DNA from 3 places in the Kitasatospora sp. NPDC048296 genome. Region 2 is predicted to be linked to each of the others. Evidence: riboswitches for the same ligand, from Rfam matches in the RefSeq annotation. Region 2 holds a riboswitch; each other region holds the start of a gene.
The links. A riboswitch is a leader RNA that binds a small molecule or an ion and turns the genes downstream of it on or off. The one in region 2 is predicted to bind thiamine pyrophosphate.
Positions count from the first base shown of each region.

Region 1 (6,073 bases), 260 kb from region 2:
CCAAGCCTGGCAGGCGCCCGGCCCGGGGGGAAGCTCCCGTCGGACGAGTTGGTGTTGAATGCACCTGGTCCACGCGGTGTACGGACGAGGGAGGACGGCAGCGGTGAAGCTGTTCCGGCTGGACGAACTGGACGCCGAGCGGGCGGCCAACGAGGGCGCGTACCTGCGCTTCCTGCGCGAGCCGCGGATGTCCGCCGGGCTGTACGCGCTCTCCCCCGGCGACACCGACCCGCAGACCGCGCACGAGCAGGACGAGATCTACCAGGTGATCAGCGGCCGCGCCGAGCTGACCGTCGGCGCCGAGACCGCGACCGTCGCGCGCGGCACCGTGGTGTACGTGCCGGCCGGCACCCCGCACAGGTTCCACCACATCACCGAGGAGCTGCGGGTGCTGGTGGTGTTCTCCCCGCCGGAGGACTGAGCGCTTAGGGTCGCAGCATGAGCACCAGGACCCTGACCGAGGAACTCTGGGCGTCGATCGAGCCGGTCTACGCCGAGATCCTCGCCCACCCCTTCATCGGCGGCCTCACCGACGGCACCCTGCCGCGCGAGGCCTTCCGCCACTTCGTCGTCCAGGACTCGCACTACCTGCGCGACTACGCCCGCGCGCTCGCCGTCTGCGCCGCCAAGGCACCCGGCGAGGCGGACGTCCGGGCCTTCGCCGACGACGCGGTCGGCGCGCTGGCCGCGGAGCAGGGCATGCACGCCGAGTTCCTCACGGCCTTCGGCGGCACCGCCGAGGAGGCCGCCGCCGAGCCGGTGCTGCCCACCACCCGGGCCTACACCAGCTACCTGCTGGCCACCGTCTACGGCGGGTCCTTCGCCGAGGCGCTCGGCGCGGTGCTGCCCTGCTACTGGATCTACGCCCGGGTCGGCGAGGCGCTACTCGCCCAGGGCTCCCCCGACCCGCTGTACGCCAAGTGGATCGCCACCTACGGCGACGAGGCCTTCCAGTCCGTGGTGCGCCGGGTGCTGGCGCTCACCGACCGGCTCGGCGGGGAGCTGTCCGCGGCCGAACGCCGCAAGGTGGTCGAGCACTTCAGGACCACCTCGCGCTACGAGTGGATGTTCTGGGACGCCGCCTGGCGCGGGGAGCGCTGGCCGGTCTGACCCCCGTCCGGGGGCGCCCCACCCGGTCGGTCTCGGGGGTCTCCCCGGGGGTGGGGATCGGGGTGATCTCGGGGTTCTCTCCGGGCCGTTGGGCCTCGTTCCGGGGCTGCGGCCACCGTACGATCGAAGCATCGAAAGCAAGCGGGATGCGGCACCGAGTCGGCGGCCGGCCCGAGGGGAGAAGAGGAACCGACATGGCTGAGCTCTGGAAGTCGCTGCCCTCCTGGGTGCGCAACATCGTCATCCCGGTGCTGGTCCTGGTGCTGGCCTGGAACATCATCGCCTTCGTCTTCGGCGTGGTCGGTGCCCTGCTGAGCATCCTGATCAAGCTGCTGGTCGTGGTGGGCATCGCGGCCGCCGTGGTGATCCTGGTGAAGAAGGCCGCGAAGAGCTGAATCCGCTCCGCCGCGCGGACCGCGGCGGAGCACCCCGGAGGCCCGGCACCCCGTGAGCGGGGGCCGGGCCTCGGCCTTTTCGGCCGGATATTCGGTGCGGGGGCCTTCTGGACCTGCGGCGATCGGCTCGCTACCGTGTTGGGCGTCATGTGCAGGCAACACCGCCTGCGACGCGGGAGCTCGGAGCACCGGGCTGAGAGGGCGCTGACCGGAACGTCGACGGACGGACCGACGGCTGCGTCGACCGCAGGAACCTGGACCGGGTAATGCCGGCGTAGGGAGTAGAGGTCAGATGACCACGTTCGAAGCACAGCCGCAGTCTGCCCAGAGCACCCCCAGCAGCGAGCGCACCGGCTACCCGACCCCGGCCTGGCGCAAGGCCTACCGGGACGGGTCCCGCCCGGACCTGCGGGTGCCCTACCGCGAGGTGCAGCTCACCAACGGCAGGACCGTGCCGCTGTACGACACCTCCGGCCCGTACACCGACCCGGCCTACGAGCCCGACGTGCGGCGCGGCCTGCCCGCCCTGCGCGACTCCTGGATCCGCCAGCGCGGCGACGTCGAGGAGTACGACGGCCGCGAGGCGCGCCCCGAGGACGACGGGATCAAGCACACCTCGCCGCGCGGCGGCAACCTGCGCAACCTGGACGCCGTCTTCCCCGGCCGCCCGCGCCGCCCGCTGCGCGGTCGCGGCGGTGTGGCCGTCACTCAACTCGCTTACGCCAAGCGGGGCGTGGTGACGCCGGAGATGGAGTTCGTGGCGCTGCGCGAGGGGCTGGAGCCCGAGTTCGTGCGCGACGAGGTGGCCCGCGGCCGCGCCGTCATCCCGGTGAACGTGAACCACCCCGAGGTGGAGCCGGCCATCATCGGCACCAACTTCCTGGTGAAGATCAACGCCAACATCGGCAACTCCGCCGTGACCTCCTCGATCGAGGAGGAGGTGGAGAAGATGACCTGGGCCACCCGCTGGGGCGCCGACACCGTCATGGACCTCTCCACCGGCCGCAACATCCACACCACCCGCGAGTGGATCCTGCGCAACTCCCCCGTGCCGATCGGCACCGTGCCGCTCTACCAGGCGCTGGAGAAGGTGGACGGCAGGGCCGAGGACCTGACCTGGGAGGTCTACCGGGACACCATCATCGAGCAGTGCGAGCAGGGCGTCGACTACATGACCGTCCACGCCGGGGTGCTGCTGCGGTACGTCCCGCTCACCGCGCGCCGCAAGACCGGCATCGTCTCGCGCGGCGGCTCGATCATGGCCGCGTGGTGCCTGGCGCACCACAAGGAGAACTTCCTCTACACCAACTTCGAGGAACTCTGCGACATCCTGGCGAGCTACGACGTCACCTTCTCGCTCGGTGACGGCCTGCGCCCCGGCTCGATCGCGGACGCCAACGACGAGGCGCAGTTCGCCGAGCTGCAGACCCTCGGCGAGCTGGGCCGGATCGCCCGCGAGCGCGACGTCCAGGTGATGATCGAGGGCCCGGGCCACGTCCCGATGCACAAGATCAAGGAGAACATGGATCTCCAGAAGGAGATCTGCGACGAGGCGCCGTTCTACACCCTCGGCCCCCTCACCACCGACGTCGCCCCCGGCTACGACCACATCACCTCGGGCATCGGCGCCGCGATGATCGCCTGGTGGGGCACCGCGATGCTCTGCTACGTCACCCCCAAGGAGCACCTGGGCCTGCCCAACCGGGACGACGTCAAGACCGGCGTGATCACCTACAAGATCGCCGCCCACGCCGCCGACCTCGCCAAGGGCCACCCCGGCGCCCAGGCCTGGGACGACGCCCTCTCCGACGCCCGCTTCGAGTTCCGCTGGGAGGACCAGTTCAACCTGGCCCTCGACCCGGAGACCGCTCGCGACTTCCACGACGAGACCCTCCCCGCCGAACCCGCCAAGACGGCCCACTTCTGCTCGATGTGCGGCCCGAAGTTCTGCTCGATGAAGATCAGTCAAAAGATCCGCGACGAGCACGGCGACGGGTCGACGGCCGTCTCCAGCGAGTTCGACGCCGACGCCGAGGCCGGCATGCAGGCCATGTCCGAGGAGTTCAAGGCCCAGGGCAGCCGGGTCTACCTCCCGCTGGCCGACTGACAGTCAGAAGCGCCGACCCCGTGCTCCACGCTCCGGGTCGGCGCTTCGCCGTCTCGGCGGCCGTCGTCATCCGGCCGCGCTCGTGGTCCAAGGCCGGATGTTGTGGTTGACGTGGAAGAGGTTGTCGGGGTCGTAGGTCTGCTTGACGGCGACCAGACGGGCGTAGTTGTCGCGGTAGTCGGCGGTCACCCGGTGCTGGTCGTCGGCACTCACGAAGTTGACGTAGCCGCCGGCAGCGGAGTGCGGTTCGAGGGCCGCGTAGTAGCCGCGCACCCATGCGATGTTGGCCTCGGAGTCGGCCGGGTCGGGCCAGGCGCCGACGATCACGGTGGCGAAGTTGGCGTCGCGGTAGGAGAAGGCCGTGCCGTCATGAGCAACCCGGTGGACGGCGCCGTTGAGCGGATAGACGTGGCAGGCCGAATTGACCGTCGGCACCCGCGGACCGTACGCGACGTGTGCGGCGATCGCCCCGTCGGTGAGCTCGGTGGAGAACGCGCCCTTCCAGTACTGGTGCAGCCCGGGCGGCAGCAGCGCGTCGAACATGCCCACAAGCGCCGGGTACGGCATCGGGCCGACCATCTCGGCGACCACGGGCGCCACCTCGCGGTACGGCCGCACAGCCCGCTCGGCCTCCTCCATCGGGCCGCTCCAGCAGGCGACCAGAATCGCGAAGGTGTCGCCGTGCCGGTCCGCCGGGATGAACGGCAGTGGGGGTGCGATCTGGAAGCCGGGAAAGACGCTCAGCTGCTCGGCGGCGTCGACGATGGCATCGCGGTAGAACCGCATGATCCCGGCCGTGTGTTCCAGCTCGTAGAGGATCAGCCCGGCATAGACGTCCTTGACGGGGGAGAGCCGGTACTCGAAGGAGGTCACCGCGCCGAAGTTGCCGCCCCCGCCGCGCAACGCCCAGAACAGGTCGGGGTGGCTCTGCTCGTCGACGACCAGGAACCGGCCGTCGGCCGTCACCAGGTCGACGGAGAGCAGGTTGTCGCAGGTCAGGCCCAGGCTGCGCGCCAGGTATCCGAAGCCGCCGCCGAGGGTGAGCCCGCCGACCCCGGTGGTGGAGATGATCCCGCCGGTGACGGCCAAGCCGAAGGGGTAGGTCGCCGCGTTGAGGTCCGCCAGGGTGGCCCCGCCCTCGACCCGGGCCGTCCGCCGTTCCGGGTCCACCCGGACACCGCGCATCCCCCCGAGATCGGCCACGATGCCGTCGTCGCAGGTCCCGTACCCCGGGGCGCTGTGTGACCCGCCGCGGACCGCCAGGTCCAGTGCGTTCTCCCGGGCGAAGTCCACCGCGGCCATGACATCGCCCGCGTTGGCGCACCGCACGACCACGGCCGGCTTGCGGTCGATCATGGCGTTGTAGACCCTGCGGGCCTCGTCGTAGTCCTCGTCGCCGGCAGTGACCACCGCACCGTGCACCCGGCCCGTCAACTCTTCAACCGTCTGTTTGCTCATGTGCGCTGCTCCTGCCGTGGGCCCCGCCCTGCCGGCGGAACGATCGGCGCACCTCGCCGACGGTCCCCGGTCGGCCACTTCTCACGCTACGCCGCGCTGGGGGACGGCCCCACCGGACGTGATGTGCGACCAACGACCGTCCGAGGAACGCGGCGCCCACCCGGTGGAGGACATGGAGCCGGCACCGGCCCCGGGAAACTCGTCGAAAAAACCTCCGCGAACAGCGATGAGTTCTCGATGCGGCCCCGGTCCACCCCTGTGAAAGCGACAACGCGACCATGGAGGAGACACCGAGATGACCGAGAACCTGGGCGAGCTGACTATCACCCGTGAGCTGGCGGGCACCCCGGCCGCTGCGTTCCAGGCGTACATCGACCCCGAGCAGTTCGTCCGCTTCTGGGGCCCGGTCGGCACCCATGTTCCGCTGGAGACCGTGACCATCGAGCCGAAGGCCGAAGGCCGACGGACGCTACGACAGCACCATGGTCATCGAGGCCACCGGCGACCGGTACCCGCTGAAGGCCGAGATCACCGACATCCGGCCCGGAGAGTTCTTCACGATGGTCGAGGAGGGCACGGGCATGCGCTCCACCCTCACCTTCACCGACCTCGGCGAGGGCCGCACCCGGGTGGTGCTGCACCAGAGCGACGTGCCGGCGATGTTCCGCGGCCCGGAGGCCGAGGCGGGGCTCAACTCCAGCTTCGGCCGCCTGGTCGAGCACCTCGCCGCCCAGCACTGACCGCCGGCGCTCGCCGTCTCCGCCTCGTCGTACCTAGCGGTCGGCGAGGAAGTCGAGCAGCTGGCGCGCCAGTTCCTCCGGCTGCTCCAGGTGCACGTCGTGGCCCGTGCCGCGAATGCTTGAGGCCACCGTGTCCGGGCGAAGGCGGAGCATCTCGCCCAGCTCGGCCGGCGGGATGATGCCGCGTTGCCCGAGTACGACGAGGGTCGGGCAGGCGACGCCGGCCCACTCCGCCCAGAAGGCGCGCCGGGCGTTCTCGGCGA
Region 1 is NZ_JBICZB010000001.1:333,633-339,705, forward strand. It holds gene ACGF12_RS01535 (cupin domain-containing protein) at 104-421, shown strand; gene tenA (thiaminase II) at 439-1,110, shown strand; gene ACGF12_RS01545 (DUF5326 family protein) at 1,305-1,505, shown strand; TPP riboswitch at 1,668-1,803, shown strand; gene thiC (phosphomethylpyrimidine synthase ThiC) at 1,798-3,612, shown strand; gene ACGF12_RS01555 (FAD-binding oxidoreductase) at 3,679-5,070, opposite strand; partial or broken gene ACGF12_RS01560 (SRPBCC domain-containing protein) at 5,544-5,810, shown strand; partial or broken gene ACGF12_RS01565 (alpha/beta fold hydrolase) at 5,844-6,073, opposite strand, start outside.
Region 1: it holds a riboswitch for thiamine pyrophosphate, as region 2 does, so the genes downstream of both, thiC (phosphomethylpyrimidine synthase ThiC) here and ACGF12_RS00350 (purine-cytosine permease family protein) in region 2, are expected to answer to the same signal.

Region 2 (6,073 bases):
CTGCACCCGGGAGAGATGGGACGCCGGAGCGCCACCCAGCACCAGCGGCCCGAGGTGGCAGGCGAACAGCCCGGAGCCGAGGCCGGTCACCGCGCCTCCCGTCACCGCCACCGCCGGCCCCGGGGACAGCGCCAGCAGCGCGATGCCGACCGAGGCCGTGCAGAGCCCGGTCGCCGCCCCGACCCCCGCCCGGGGCAGCGCGCCGCGCCAGGCGACCAGACTCGCCACCGCGAGCACCCCGGCCGCCTGTCCGCCGGCCACCAGTCCGGCCGTCCCCGCCGTCCAGCCGTGCGCCCGGGCGAGCAGCGGCCCGAGCAGCGACACCACCGGCAGCAGTCCCGCTGCTGCGGCCCCGGTGAGCAGCAGCGCGGCCCGCAGCAGCGGGTCGCGCAGGGCGAGCCGGACCCCGGACGCCGCCTCGCGCAGCAGCCCGCTCGGTGCGGCCGGCCCGGCGTCCTCCCGGGGCCGGACCCTCAGCAGGACCAGCAGGACGACCCCGAAGCTCACCGCGTCCGCGACCGCGGCGCCGGCGAACCCCCCGACGGTGACCAGCAGGCCGCCGAGCGGCGCCCCGAGCAGGGCGGCGCTCTGCCCGCCGGCCTGCCGCAGCGCGAGCGCCCGGGGCAGCCCGTCGACGGGCACCAGGCGGCGCGGCATCGATCCGCTCGCCGGCAGGTAGAACGCGTCGACCGTCCCGATCACGCCCGCCGCCGCGACCAGCAGCCACAGCGGCGTACCCCGGCCGCCCACCGCGACCGCCAGCGCGGCCGTCGCGACCAGCATCACCGCGTCCCCGGCGAGCATCACCCGACGGGCGCCGAACCGGTCCGCGACCGCACCACCCAGCAGGACCAGCACGGTGCGCGGGACGGTGATCGCCGTCAGGACCAACCCGGCCGCCCCACCGCCGTGCGCGGAGGCGGCCCAGCCGAGAGCGAAGTACAGCGCGGCATCGCCCAGCAGCCCGGCCTGGGCGCCGGCCAGCCAGAGCAGGTACGGACCGGGCAGCGGCGCCCGCGCGGTGGTGGCGGTGGTCATGCCGGGGGACGCTAGGACCCTCGACCTGGTCGAGGGCAAGCACGGCCCACCGGCGAAGCACCGGCTTCAGGGACGACCCCGGCCGCCGGACCGCTCCGGAAAACACCGAGGGCGGGTGCCGAGTGGTCTCGGCACCCGCCCTGAGCAGGTGGTTCTCCTACCGGCGGAGAGCGTGGGATTCGAACCCACGGTGACGGGTCACGCCACGACAGTTTTCAAGACTGTTCCCTTAGGCCGCTCGGGCAGCTCTCCAGGCGGAGGTCAGCCTAACGGGTCCGACGGGCTTCGGCGCACACGATTCCGCGCTCCCGAGGGTCACTGGTCGCCGTCGCGCTGACCGAGGGTGACCTTGGTGGTGTACGTCTGGCCGTTGCGGGTGTACTCGACGTCCACCGTCTCGCCCGGCTTGTGCGTCCAGATCCGGCTGACCAGGGCGGGGCCGTTCTCGATCGGCGCGCCGCCGAGCTTGGTGATCACGTCGCCCGGCTTGAGGCCGGCCTTGTCGGCCGCGCCGCCGGGGGTGACGGCCGGCTGGCCCTGGATGTCGCGGGTCTGGATCTGCGCGCCGTCGCCCTTGTAGTCGTCGTTGCGCAGCACGTCGAGCTTGGCGTAGACCGGCTTGCCGGTCTTGATCAGGGTGTCCGCGACCCACTTGGCCTGGTTGATCGGGATGGCGAAGCCCAGGCCGATGCTGCCGGCCCGGCCGTTGGCGGAGGCGTTGGACTGGATCGCCGAGTTGATGCCCATCACCGCGCCGCTGGAGTCGAGCAGCGGGCCGCCGGAGTTGCCGGGGTTGATCGAGGCGTCGGTCTGCAGGGCGTTCATGTACGAGGCCTGCGCGCCGGTCTCGTCGCCCGAGGCGACCGGACGGTCCTTGGCGCTGACGATGCCGCTGGTGACGGTGGACTCCAGGCCGTACGGCGCACCGATCGCGATCGTGGTGTCGCCGACGTTGACCTTGTCGGAGTCGGCCAGCGCCAGGGGCGCCAGCTTGCCCTTCGGCGGGTTGTCGATCTTGACCACGGCGACGTCGTAGCCGTCGGCGTGGCCCAGCACCGAGGCGCTGTAGGACGTGCCGTCGGCGAACTTGACGGTCAGTTTGCCGCCGCTGAGGGCCGGCGCGACCACGTGGTTGTTGGTGAGGATGTGGCCCTCGGTGTCGAAGACGAAGCCGGTGCCGGTGCCCGACTCGCTGCTGTTCTGCGCCTTGATGGTGACGACGCTGGGCAGCGCCTTCTGCGCGATGGCGGCGATCGAGCCGGGGACGGGCTCGTTCTTCTGGGTGTCGCTGGCCTGGACGGTGGTGCTGCGGTGGTCGTCCGCCGAACTGCTGCTGCTGACCTGGTTGGTGGCGACCACGCCGATCGCGCCGCCGGCCACACCGGCGACCAGCGCGACGGCCGCGAGCAGGGCCACCAGGCCGCCGCGCTTCTTGCGCGGGCCGCCGGGGCCGCCGGGGTGGTCGGCCGGGTAGCCGAGCGGGCCGCCGGGGTAGTCGGGGCCTCCGGGGCCGCCGGGGTAGCCCGCACCGCCGGAGGTGGCGTCATGGGCGGCGCCCCAGCCGCCGACCGGCTGGCCGGCGCCGAACGGGTGGTGGCCGTGCGCGGCGGGCGCGGCACCGTACGGCTCCTGCGCACCGGCGGGCGCGGCACCGTACGGCTCCTGCGCACCGGCGGCGGGCACGCCGTGGGACGGGGTCGCGTACGGGTTGGCGGCCGGCGGCAGGGCCGGGGCCACCGGGGCCGCGACCGGAGCAGCGGGGGCCGCGGCAGCGGGCGCGGGCGCGACGGGCGGCGCGGGCGGCAGGACCGGCGGCGGGGCGTCGATGTAGCCGGTGACCGGGTCGACGGCGTGCTCCTCGGCGGCGGGCGCCGCCGGGGCCTCCGGCGCGGGGACCTTGGTGAAGGCCACGGTGGGCTTGTGACCGCCCTCGGCCGGGGCGGCCGCAGCCGGGGCGGCCTCGACCTGCTCGGGCCCGGCCTCCGGCGCGGTCTCCGGCTCCGGGACGCGGCTGAACGCCATCGTCGGCTTGTGCCCGCCGTCGCCCGCGGCGGCGGCCGACGCCGCGTCAGCGGCTTCCGGCGCGGCCTCGGGCTCGGGCTCGGGAACCCGGCTGAACGCCATCGTCGGCTTGTGGCCGCCCTGAGCGGTGCCGTCGGAAACGGGCCCAGCCGTCTCCTCGGGGCCCGCGGGCTGCTCCCCCTGCGGCCCGGTGGGCCCAACCTCGCGCTCGGTGCTCACGGACGACCTCCATAGCTGACAGAACCAAGGACCATAGTTTTTCGCACTGTCGATTCGATTGCCGTAAGGACCCCTCTGAAGAACTCATAAGAATCCTTAGCCGACACCGACGACAGCGATGACGGCGACGGTCGGGGAGCCCCCCTCCCTCCGCCCGGGCGTTCCGCGATGCGGACCGCACACCCCGTGGCCTTTGGCGTTCGTACCCGTGCCGGTTAGCCTGTCGCTCCAAACTGACACGCGGGAGCTTGGACCGACCAGGCTGAGAGTGCGCATGTCGACCGTACGCCAAGTGGGACACCGGCGAACCGTCGAGGGGGCGCTGACCGCCGGAACCTGTCCGGGTAATGCCGGCGTAGGGAGTATCGGCCATGCCGCCTGCTTCGCCATCCTCTTCTTCGAGCGCGTCCACGTCCAAGGATTTCCTTGATCGTCCCGCGGGCGCGACCGCCCCCGGCACCGACGGGCGTGTCGAGGCGCCACTGGTGCTGGACACCGAGCCGCCGCGCACCCTGCGCTTCCGGGACCACTTCGCGCTCTGGATGAACCTGGGCGTCAGCCTGATCGGCTTCTCCACCGCCGCCACCGTGCTCGGCGAGAAGGGCAGCGAGCTGTCGCTGGCCGCCGCGGTGACCGCGATCGTGGCCGGTACGGCGGTCGGCACCGCGATGCTCGGCGTGGCCGCGCTGATCGGCGCCCGGACCGGCGCCCCCGCGATGGCCAACCTGCGCGGGCTGTTCGGCACCCGGCTGTCCTACCTGCCGACCGTGCTGAACATCGTCCAGTGCATCGGCTGGGGCGTGTTCGAGCTGCTGACCATCTCGGCGGGCGCCCAGACCGTCGCCCACACCACCGGCTACCGCTGGCTGTTCGTGCTGGCCGCGGGCGCGCTGACCACCGCGCTGACGATCTGGCCGCTGGGCGCGATCGCGGTGCTGCGCCGCTTCGTGGCCGGGGCGGTCGCGGTCGCGATGGTGTACTTCACCGTCCAGTTGGGCCGTCAGGGCGTACCGGACCCGGGCGCGGGCAACTGGCACGGCTTCCTGGGCGCCACCGACGCGATGATCGCGGTGTCGATCTCCTTCGTCCCGATGGCCGCCGACTACACCCGGCACTCGCGCACCGCGGGCTCGTCCTTCTGGGGGAGCTTCTCCGGCTACACCGTCGCCCAGGTCTGGTGCTACGTGCTCGGCCTGATGGCGCTGCTGCAGTCCGACGGCGACCCGAGCCGGATCTTCGACTCCTTCCTCGGCGTCTGGGCCGGCTGGCTGTTCCTGCTGGTGCTGGTGCTGCGCGAGACCGACCAGTCCTTCGCCAACGTGTACTCGACCGCGATGTCGCTGCAGAACCTGCTGCCGCGGGTGGACCGCCGGGTGCTGAGCGGCGGGATCGGCGTGCTGACCACCGTGCTGGCACTGCGGATCGACAGGTTCACCGACACCTACAGCAACTTCCTCGGCCTGATCGGCTCGGTCTTCGTGCCGCTGCTCGCGGTGCTGGCGGTGGACTACTTCTTCGGGGCCGGCCGGCACGGCTGGGACCTCTCCGAGAAGGCGCCGTCCCGCTGGCTGATGCTGCTGCCGTGGGTGCTGGGCTTCGCGGTCTACCAGTTCATCGCGCCGACCGCGGTGGCCGGCTGGTGGACGGACTTCTGGACCTCGGCCCAGCGGGCCCTGCATTTCACCCCGCAGGAGTGGACCTCCGCCTCGCTGTTCGCCTTCCTGGTGCCGGCCCTGGTCACCTGGGCGCTCACCCCGCTGACCCGGCGCGCCGCCGGCGCCTGAGGCACCGGGGGCGAAACCGGCCCCGCAGGTTGGGACCGTCTTCGCCCCCGCGTCACCTCTGCCGCCTATCGTTGGGCCCGTGACCAGCCCAGACCTGTCCCCGTCGGCGGCGCGCACCGCGCCCTCCGTCCAGGTGATCGCCCATCGCGGTTCCTCCCACGCCCTGCCCGAGCACACCTTCGCGGCCTACCGGCGCGCGCTCGACGAGGGAGCGGACGCCGTCGAGTGCGACGTCCGGGTGACGGCCGACGGCGAGCTGGTCTGCGTGCACGACCGCCGGATCGGCCGGGTCTCGAACGGCCAGGGCACCGTCTCCGCGATGACCCTCGCCGAGCTGGAGGCGTACGACTTTGGCGCCTGGAAGACCGGACGTCCCAGCACCGACCCGGAGCTGCGCGGCGTGCTGCGGCTGGAGCGCCTGCTGGAGCTGGTGGTGGACTGCGGCCGCCCGGTGGACCTGGCGATCGAGACCAAGCACCCGGTGCGCTTCCGCGGCCGGGTCGAGGCCGAGCTGCTGCGGATGCTGGAGCGGTTCAAGATCGGCGCGACCCGGGAGGGCGACCGCCCGTCCGCCCGGATCATGAGCTTCTCCTCGATCGCGCTGAACCGGGTGGCCGCCGCCGCACCGGAGTACCAGCGGGTCTTCCTGATCGAACGGATGCTGCCGCTGCTCGGCCAGCTGCGCCCGGGCAAGCCGCTGCCGGGCGGGGCGCGGATCGCCGGCCCGGGCATCGAGCTGATCAAGGCCAAGCCGCAGCTGGTGCCCCGGCTGCGCGAGCTGGGGCACCAGGTGCACGTGTGGACGGTGGACGAGCCGGCCGACGTCGAGCTCTGCCTGGAGCTCGGGGTGTCCGCGATCATCACCAACCGGCCCGCGGAGGTGCTGGCCCAGCTCGGGCGGTGACCGGCCGGCGGGCCGAAGGCCGTACCGCTCCAGCCTGATCACTCTGGTCGGCAGTCAAACCTTCCGCGCACGGTATTGCCGGAATTCTTGCGTTCGGGCGACGGAG
Region 2 is NZ_JBICZB010000001.1:68,929-75,001, forward strand. It holds gene ACGF12_RS00335 (MFS transporter) at 1-1,038, opposite strand, end outside; tRNA gene ACGF12_RS00340 (tRNA-Ser) at 1,203-1,290, opposite strand; gene ACGF12_RS00345 (S1C family serine protease) at 1,354-3,279, opposite strand; TPP riboswitch at 3,510-3,658, shown strand; gene ACGF12_RS00350 (purine-cytosine permease family protein) at 3,765-5,063, shown strand; gene ACGF12_RS00355 (glycerophosphodiester phosphodiesterase) at 5,143-5,967, shown strand.

Region 3 (6,073 bases), on a different contig from region 2:
CCGGCTCATCCCGGTGACGTTCGGGATCGCCACCATGCCCTTGCTGACCACCAGCGAGACCGCGGCGTTCTCCTGCAACTGCTGTCCGGCGGCGGGCGAGCTGCTGATCACCGAGCCCTCCGGCACCCCGTCGTCGTAGGTCTCGGTCACGGTGCCCCTGGTCAGCTGGGCGGCGGCCAGCGCGGCGGCCGCGTCGTCCGCGCTCTTGCCGGTGACGTCCGGCACCGCGATCCGCTTGGGGCCCTTGGAGACGGTGATCGTCACCGAGTCGCTCTTGCGGGTGCGCGCGCCCACCCCGGGGTCGGTGGAGATCACCTGCCCGGTCGGGACGGACTCGCTGTACGCCTCGACGAACCTGCCGTGCATGCCCTCCGCGTCCAGGATCCGCTGCGCCTCGCCCCGGTCCTTGCCGAGCACGCCCGGCACCGAGCCGTACAGCCCCTCGGAGATCCCATACGTGGCGCCGCCGACCGCCAGCACCAGGGCGGTCAGTGCGGCCGCCCAGATCATCGGCTTGCGCGGGAGGCGGCGCAGCCGGCCCGGTCGGCGGGTCCGCACCGGGGTCGGTTCGTCGTACGGGCGCGGCTCGACCAGCAGCTGGTCCATCAGCTCCGCCGGGACGTCCAGCACGCTGGTGCGCTCCGGCGGCGGGGCGTCGGCGGTCCGGGGCAGCGGCTGGATCACCGAGGTCGGCTCGCTGGTCGGGTAGCGCGGGCTGGGCCGGGTGGAGGCCGGCGGTTCGGCGTCCAGCTCGGCCGGGGTGAGGGTGCGGCGGACCCGCTGGACGGCGGCGAGCAGTTCGACCGCGTCGTACGGGCGGGCGTCGGCGGCCCGGGCGCAGGCGCCGGCCACGACGGCGTCCAGCGCCGGGGCGACGGCGGGGGCGACCAGCGAGGGGGCGGGGACGTCCTCGTGCAGGTGCTTGTACATGACCTGGACGGGGTTGTCGCCGGTGTGCGGGCGGCGGCCGGTGAGCATCTCGTACAGCAGGATGCCGGCCGCGTAGACGTCGACCCGCTGGTCGGTGGGGGCGTCCGGGAGGATCTGCTCGGGGGCCAGGTAGGAGACGGTGCCCATCACGGTGCCGCCGGTGGCGGTGCTGGTCGAGGTGGGCGCGCCGTCGGCGCTGCCGAGCACCCGGACCAGGCCGAAGTCGGCGACCTTGACCAGGCCGCTCTCGGTGATCAGCACGTTCTCCGGCTTGACGTCCCGGTGGACCAGCCCGGCCCGGTGGGCGGCGCCGAGGGCGGCGAGCACCGGCTCCAGGACGTCCAGCGCGGCCCGCACCGACAGGGCGCCGCGGTCGCGCAGCAGGTCGCGCAGGGTACGGCCGGGAACGTACTCCATGGCGAGGAAAACGTTTCCGCCGTCCGCGCCCTGGTCGAAGACGTTGACCACATTGGGGTGGGTGAGCTTGGCGACCGCCTTGGCCTCGCGGATGAAGCGGGCGGTGAAGGCCTCGTCCCCGGCCAGCTGGGGGTGCATCACCTTGAGGGCGACCACCCGGTCCAGCCGGGTGTCGGTGCCCCGGTAGACGGTGGACATCCCGCCGGTCGCGATGCGCTGCTCGACCCGGTACCTGTTGTCGAGCAGGGTACCGATCAGGGGGTCGTGCAAAGCCATGTCCACCCGGGGGAGTCTAGTGGTGAAGCCGCGCGCCGGACCCGGAGGACACCTCCTCCGGGCCCGGCTGTGCCCGGCTTGTGACACGGGACACCCGGTCTCAGAAGGCGGGCCGCTCCCGGGTGTCCAGGGCGGCGCGGCCGGCCATCGCGGAGGAGGCCTCGGCGTGGAAACGGCGCGGGATGCGGCCGGCCCGGTGGGCGAGCCGGCCGGCCTCGGCGGCGTGCCGCATCGCCTCGGCCATCAGCACCGGGTCCTGAGCGCGCGTCACCGCGGAGGCGAGCATCACCGCCGCGCAGCCCAGCTCCATCGCCAGCGCGACGTCGGAGGCGGTGCCGGCACCCGCGTCCAGGATCACCGGGACGCCCGCGCTCTCCACGATCAGCTGGAAGTTGTGCGGGTTGCGGATGCCCAGACCGGAGCCGATCGGCGAGCCCAGCGGCATGATCGCCGCGCAGCCGACGTCTTCCAGCTTGCGCGCCAGCACCGGGTCGTCGTTGGTGTACGGGAGCACGGTGAAGCCGTCGTCGACCAGGGTCTCGGCGGCGTCCAGCAGCTCGATCGGGTCGGGCAGCAGGGTGCGCTCGTCGGCGATCACCTCCAGCTTCACCCAGTCGGTGCCGAGCGCCTCGCGGGCCAGCCGGGCGGTCAGTACGGCCTCGCCGGCGGTGAAGCAACCGGCCGTGTTGGGCAGCACCCGGATGCCGTTGCGGGTCAGCACGTCCAGGACGGAGCCCTGGGTGGTGGCGTCGACCCGGCGCATGGCCACCGTGGTCAGCTCGGTGCCGGAGGCGAGCAGCGCGCGCTCCAGGACCTCCAGGCTGGGCGCGCCGCCGGTGCCCATGATGAGCCGGGAGGAGAAGGTCGTCCCGGCGATGGTGAGAAGGTCGTCGGCCATGGCTCAGCCTCCCTGGACGGCGGTGAGGATCTCGACCCGGTCACCGGTGTTCAGCGGCGTGTCGGACCACGAACTACGGGGCACCACAGCCTCGTTGACGGCGGCGGCTACTCCGGTGTTGGCCTTGCTGACGGTGGCCACCAGCTCGGCGAGGGTCGTGGCGGCGGGCGTCCGGCGGGGCTCGCCGTTGACGGTCAGGGCGATCTCGGTCATGCGGAGGCCTTCGTGGTGGAGTGGTCGGGGGAGAACCGGGCGGGCGTGAACGGCGCTGCGAGGTCCGGGACTTCGCCGGTCGCCAGGTACTCGGTGATCAGGTCGGCGGTCACCGGGGTGAGCAGCACGCCGTTGCGGTAGTGGCCGGTGGCGGCGACCAGTCCGGGCAGCGGGGTCGGGCCCAGCAGCGGGGCGTTGTCCGGCGAGCCGGGGCGCAGCCCGGCGGAGGTCTCCACCAGCGGGAGTTCGGTGATACCGGGGACCAACTCGTGGGCGTCACGGAGGAGTTCGTACACCCCGCCGGCGGTGACGGTGGTGTCGTAGCCCTGCTCCTCGGTGGTCGCGCCGATCACCAGCTCGCCGTTCTCGCGCGGCACCAGGTACAGGTGCTGCCCGCGCACGACCGCGCGGACGTTGCGGGAGAGGAACGGCCGGTAGGCGTCCGGGATGCGGAGCCGAAGCACCTGTCCCTTCACCGGGCGGATCGCGGGCAGCACGCCCTCGGGCAGGCCGGGCAGCCGGTGGCTGTAGGGGCCGGCGGCGAGCACGATCTGATCGGCGGTCACCGTCTCCCCGGTGCTGAGCCGGGCGCCGACCGCGCGGCCGTCCTCGACGAGCAGCTCGACGGCCTCGGCGCGCCGACCGACGACGCCCGCGCGCTCACCGGCCAGCAGCAGTGCGGTGAGCAGCCGCCGGGGATCCACCTGGTGGTCGTTCGCGACGTGCAGGCCGCCGCGCACACCGGGGGCCAGCATCGGCTCCAGCCTGCGGGCCTCCCGGCCGGTCAGCCAGCTCGACTCCAGACCGAGCCGCTGGTGGAAGGCGTGCAGTTCGCGCAGTTCCTCGCGGTCGTCGGAGTCCAGTGCGACGGCGATCGTGCCGCACCGGCGGTAGCCGGTGTCCTCGCCGCCGCTCGCCTCGGTGAGCTCGGCGGCGAAGGCCGCGTACCGCTCGTTCGAGGCCATGCCGAGGCGCAGCAGCGGCTCCTCGCCGTACTGCAGCTCGGTGACCGGGGCGAGCATCCCGGCCGCGACCGCGGCCGCCCCGCCGCCGGGGGAGGGGTCGACCACGACCACGTTCCCCAGCCCGCGCTGCGCGGCGCGCCACGCGACGGCGAGGCCGACGATGCCCCCGCCGATCACCAGCACGTCGGCGCGGTCGCCTGATGGCAAGCGTGACAAAGCTGCTCTTCTCCCTTCGCCGGTATGACCCGGATCAGGTTCGGACGGTCGCGGGCCGTGCCAGCCCGCCTCTCAGCCCGGTACGCCGGGCTCCCGTGTGGTGCACCCACCTTAACGCCGGGGGTCGGCCCGGCCGAAGGGCCGTGTGAGGGGTGGGACGGGTGAGCAGGATGGTTGCCGCCCGCCCCGCCCCCGCAGGGCCTGTCTTCGAACTCCCGCCTGCCGGGTGCCGCCGCGGCGCTGAGTACAGTGACGGGCGTGGCAGAGCTGAGCGGAACGGATCAGGTGGTCGTCGTCGGGGCCGGGCTGGCCGGGGCGCAGTGCGCCCTGAAGCTGCGGCAGGGCGGCTGGCGGGGGCGGATCACCCTGGTCGGCGAGGAGCCGCACGCGCCGTACGACCGGCCGCCGCTCTCCAAGGACGTGCTGCTCGGCAAGGCCGACGCCACCACCCTGGACATCGACTACGGGCAGCTCGGCATCGAGCTGCTCACCGGTCGTCGCGCCACCGGCCTCACCCCGGGCGTGCTGCACACCGACGGCGGCGACCTCCCGTACGACTCGCTGGTGATCGCCACCGGCGCCACTCCGCGCGCCCTGCCCGGTGCCGAGCGCGCCCACGTGCTGCACACCCTGGACGACGCCCTGGCGCTGCGCGCGCTGCTGCGCCCCGGGCTGCGGCTGGTCCTGGTCGGCGCGGGCTGGATCGGCGCCGAGGTGTCCACCGCCGCGCGGCAGGCCGGCTGCGAGGTGACCGTGGTGGAGGCCGGCCCGGCGCCGGTGCCGGGCGCGCTGCCGACCGGGGTCGGCTCGGCGATGGCCGCCTGGTACGCCGAGGCCGGGGTCGAGCTGCGCTGCGGGGTCGGCGTGGCCGCCGTCGAGCCGGGCGCGGTGCTGCTGGCGGACGGCTCGCACCTGCCCGCCGACGAGGTGGTGGTCGGCGTCGGCGCCCGGCCCGCGACCGGCTGGCTGGCCGGCTCGGGCGTCGAGCTGGACGAGGCCGGGGCGGTCCTGGTGGACGAGCGGCTGCGCACCGGCCTGCCCGGGGTCTTCGCGGCCGGGGACTGCGTCAGCTACCCGTCGGCCCGCTCCGGTGCCCGGCTGGCCGTGCAGCACTGGGACCACGCGCTGCAGTCCGGCGAGGCCGCGGCCGCCGCCGTGCTGGGGGCCGACGCGCCGTACGATCCGGTGCCGTACTTCTGGTCCGAGCAGTTCGGCCGGATGGTCCAGTACGCCGGCCGGCACGCCGAGGGCGACGAGCTGCTGTGGCGCGGCAGCCCGCAGGACGCGGCCTGGTCGGTGCTCTGGCTGCGTGACGGGGCGCCGAGCGCGCTGCTGGCGGTGGACCGGCCGCGCGACCTGACCCAGGGGCGGAAGCTGATCGAGCGCGGGGCGGTGCTGGACCCGGCCCGCGCGGCGGACCCGACGGTGGCGCTGAAGGCTGCCACCAGCTAGGGGGCGTGTGCGTGGCGGGGGGCAGAGGTGGCAGTCTGGTGCCGTGAGTGAGATCGATGCCAAGACTGAAGCCCTGGTCCCCGAGTGGCTGTACCTCCCCGACATCTCCGAGCGGTGGGGTGTGGTGGTCACCGAGGTCCGCAACATGGTCAAGCACGGTGACCTGATCGCCGTCCGCCGCGGCCCCAACAAGTCGCTGCAGGTCCCGGCGGCGTTCGTCGACGAGACCGGCCCGGTCAAGCACCTGGTCGGACTGCTGACGGTGCTGCGGGACAGCGGGTTCTCCGACGCGGAGATCATCGAGTGGATGTTCACCGAGGACCCGTCGCTGCCCGGCACCCCGGTGCAGGCGCTGTGGGAGAACCGTGCCACCGAGGTCAAGCGCCGCGCCCAGGCCATGGCCCTGTGATGAGCGGCCTGCGCTCCCGCTTGGCCGACGCCCGGCTCTACCTGTGCACGGACGCCCGCCGCGAGCAGGGCGACCTCGCCGAGTTCCTGGACGCGGCGCTGGCCGGTGGCGTGGACATCGTCCAGCTCCGCGACAAGGGCCTGGAGGCCAAGCAGGAGCTGGCGGCCCTGGAGGTCTTCGCCGACGCCTGCCGCCGCCACGGCAAGCTGCTGGCCGTCAACGACCGCGCCGACGTCGCCCACGCGGCCCGGCCGGACGTGCTGCACCTCGGCCAGGACGACCTGCCGGTGCCGGCCG
Region 3 is NZ_JBICZB010000006.1:16,699-22,771, forward strand. It holds gene pknB (Stk1 family PASTA domain-containing Ser/Thr kinase) at 1-1,623, opposite strand, end outside; gene ACGF12_RS06540 (thiazole synthase) at 1,724-2,521, opposite strand; gene thiS (sulfur carrier protein ThiS) at 2,525-2,734, opposite strand; gene thiO (glycine oxidase ThiO) at 2,731-3,906, opposite strand; TPP riboswitch at 3,910-4,022, opposite strand; gene ACGF12_RS06555 (NAD(P)/FAD-dependent oxidoreductase) at 4,165-5,367, shown strand; gene ACGF12_RS06560 (Rv2175c family DNA-binding protein) at 5,411-5,776, shown strand; gene thiE (thiamine phosphate synthase) at 5,776-6,073, shown strand, end outside.
Region 3: it holds a riboswitch for thiamine pyrophosphate, as region 2 does, so the genes downstream of both, thiO (glycine oxidase ThiO) here and ACGF12_RS00350 (purine-cytosine permease family protein) in region 2, are expected to answer to the same signal.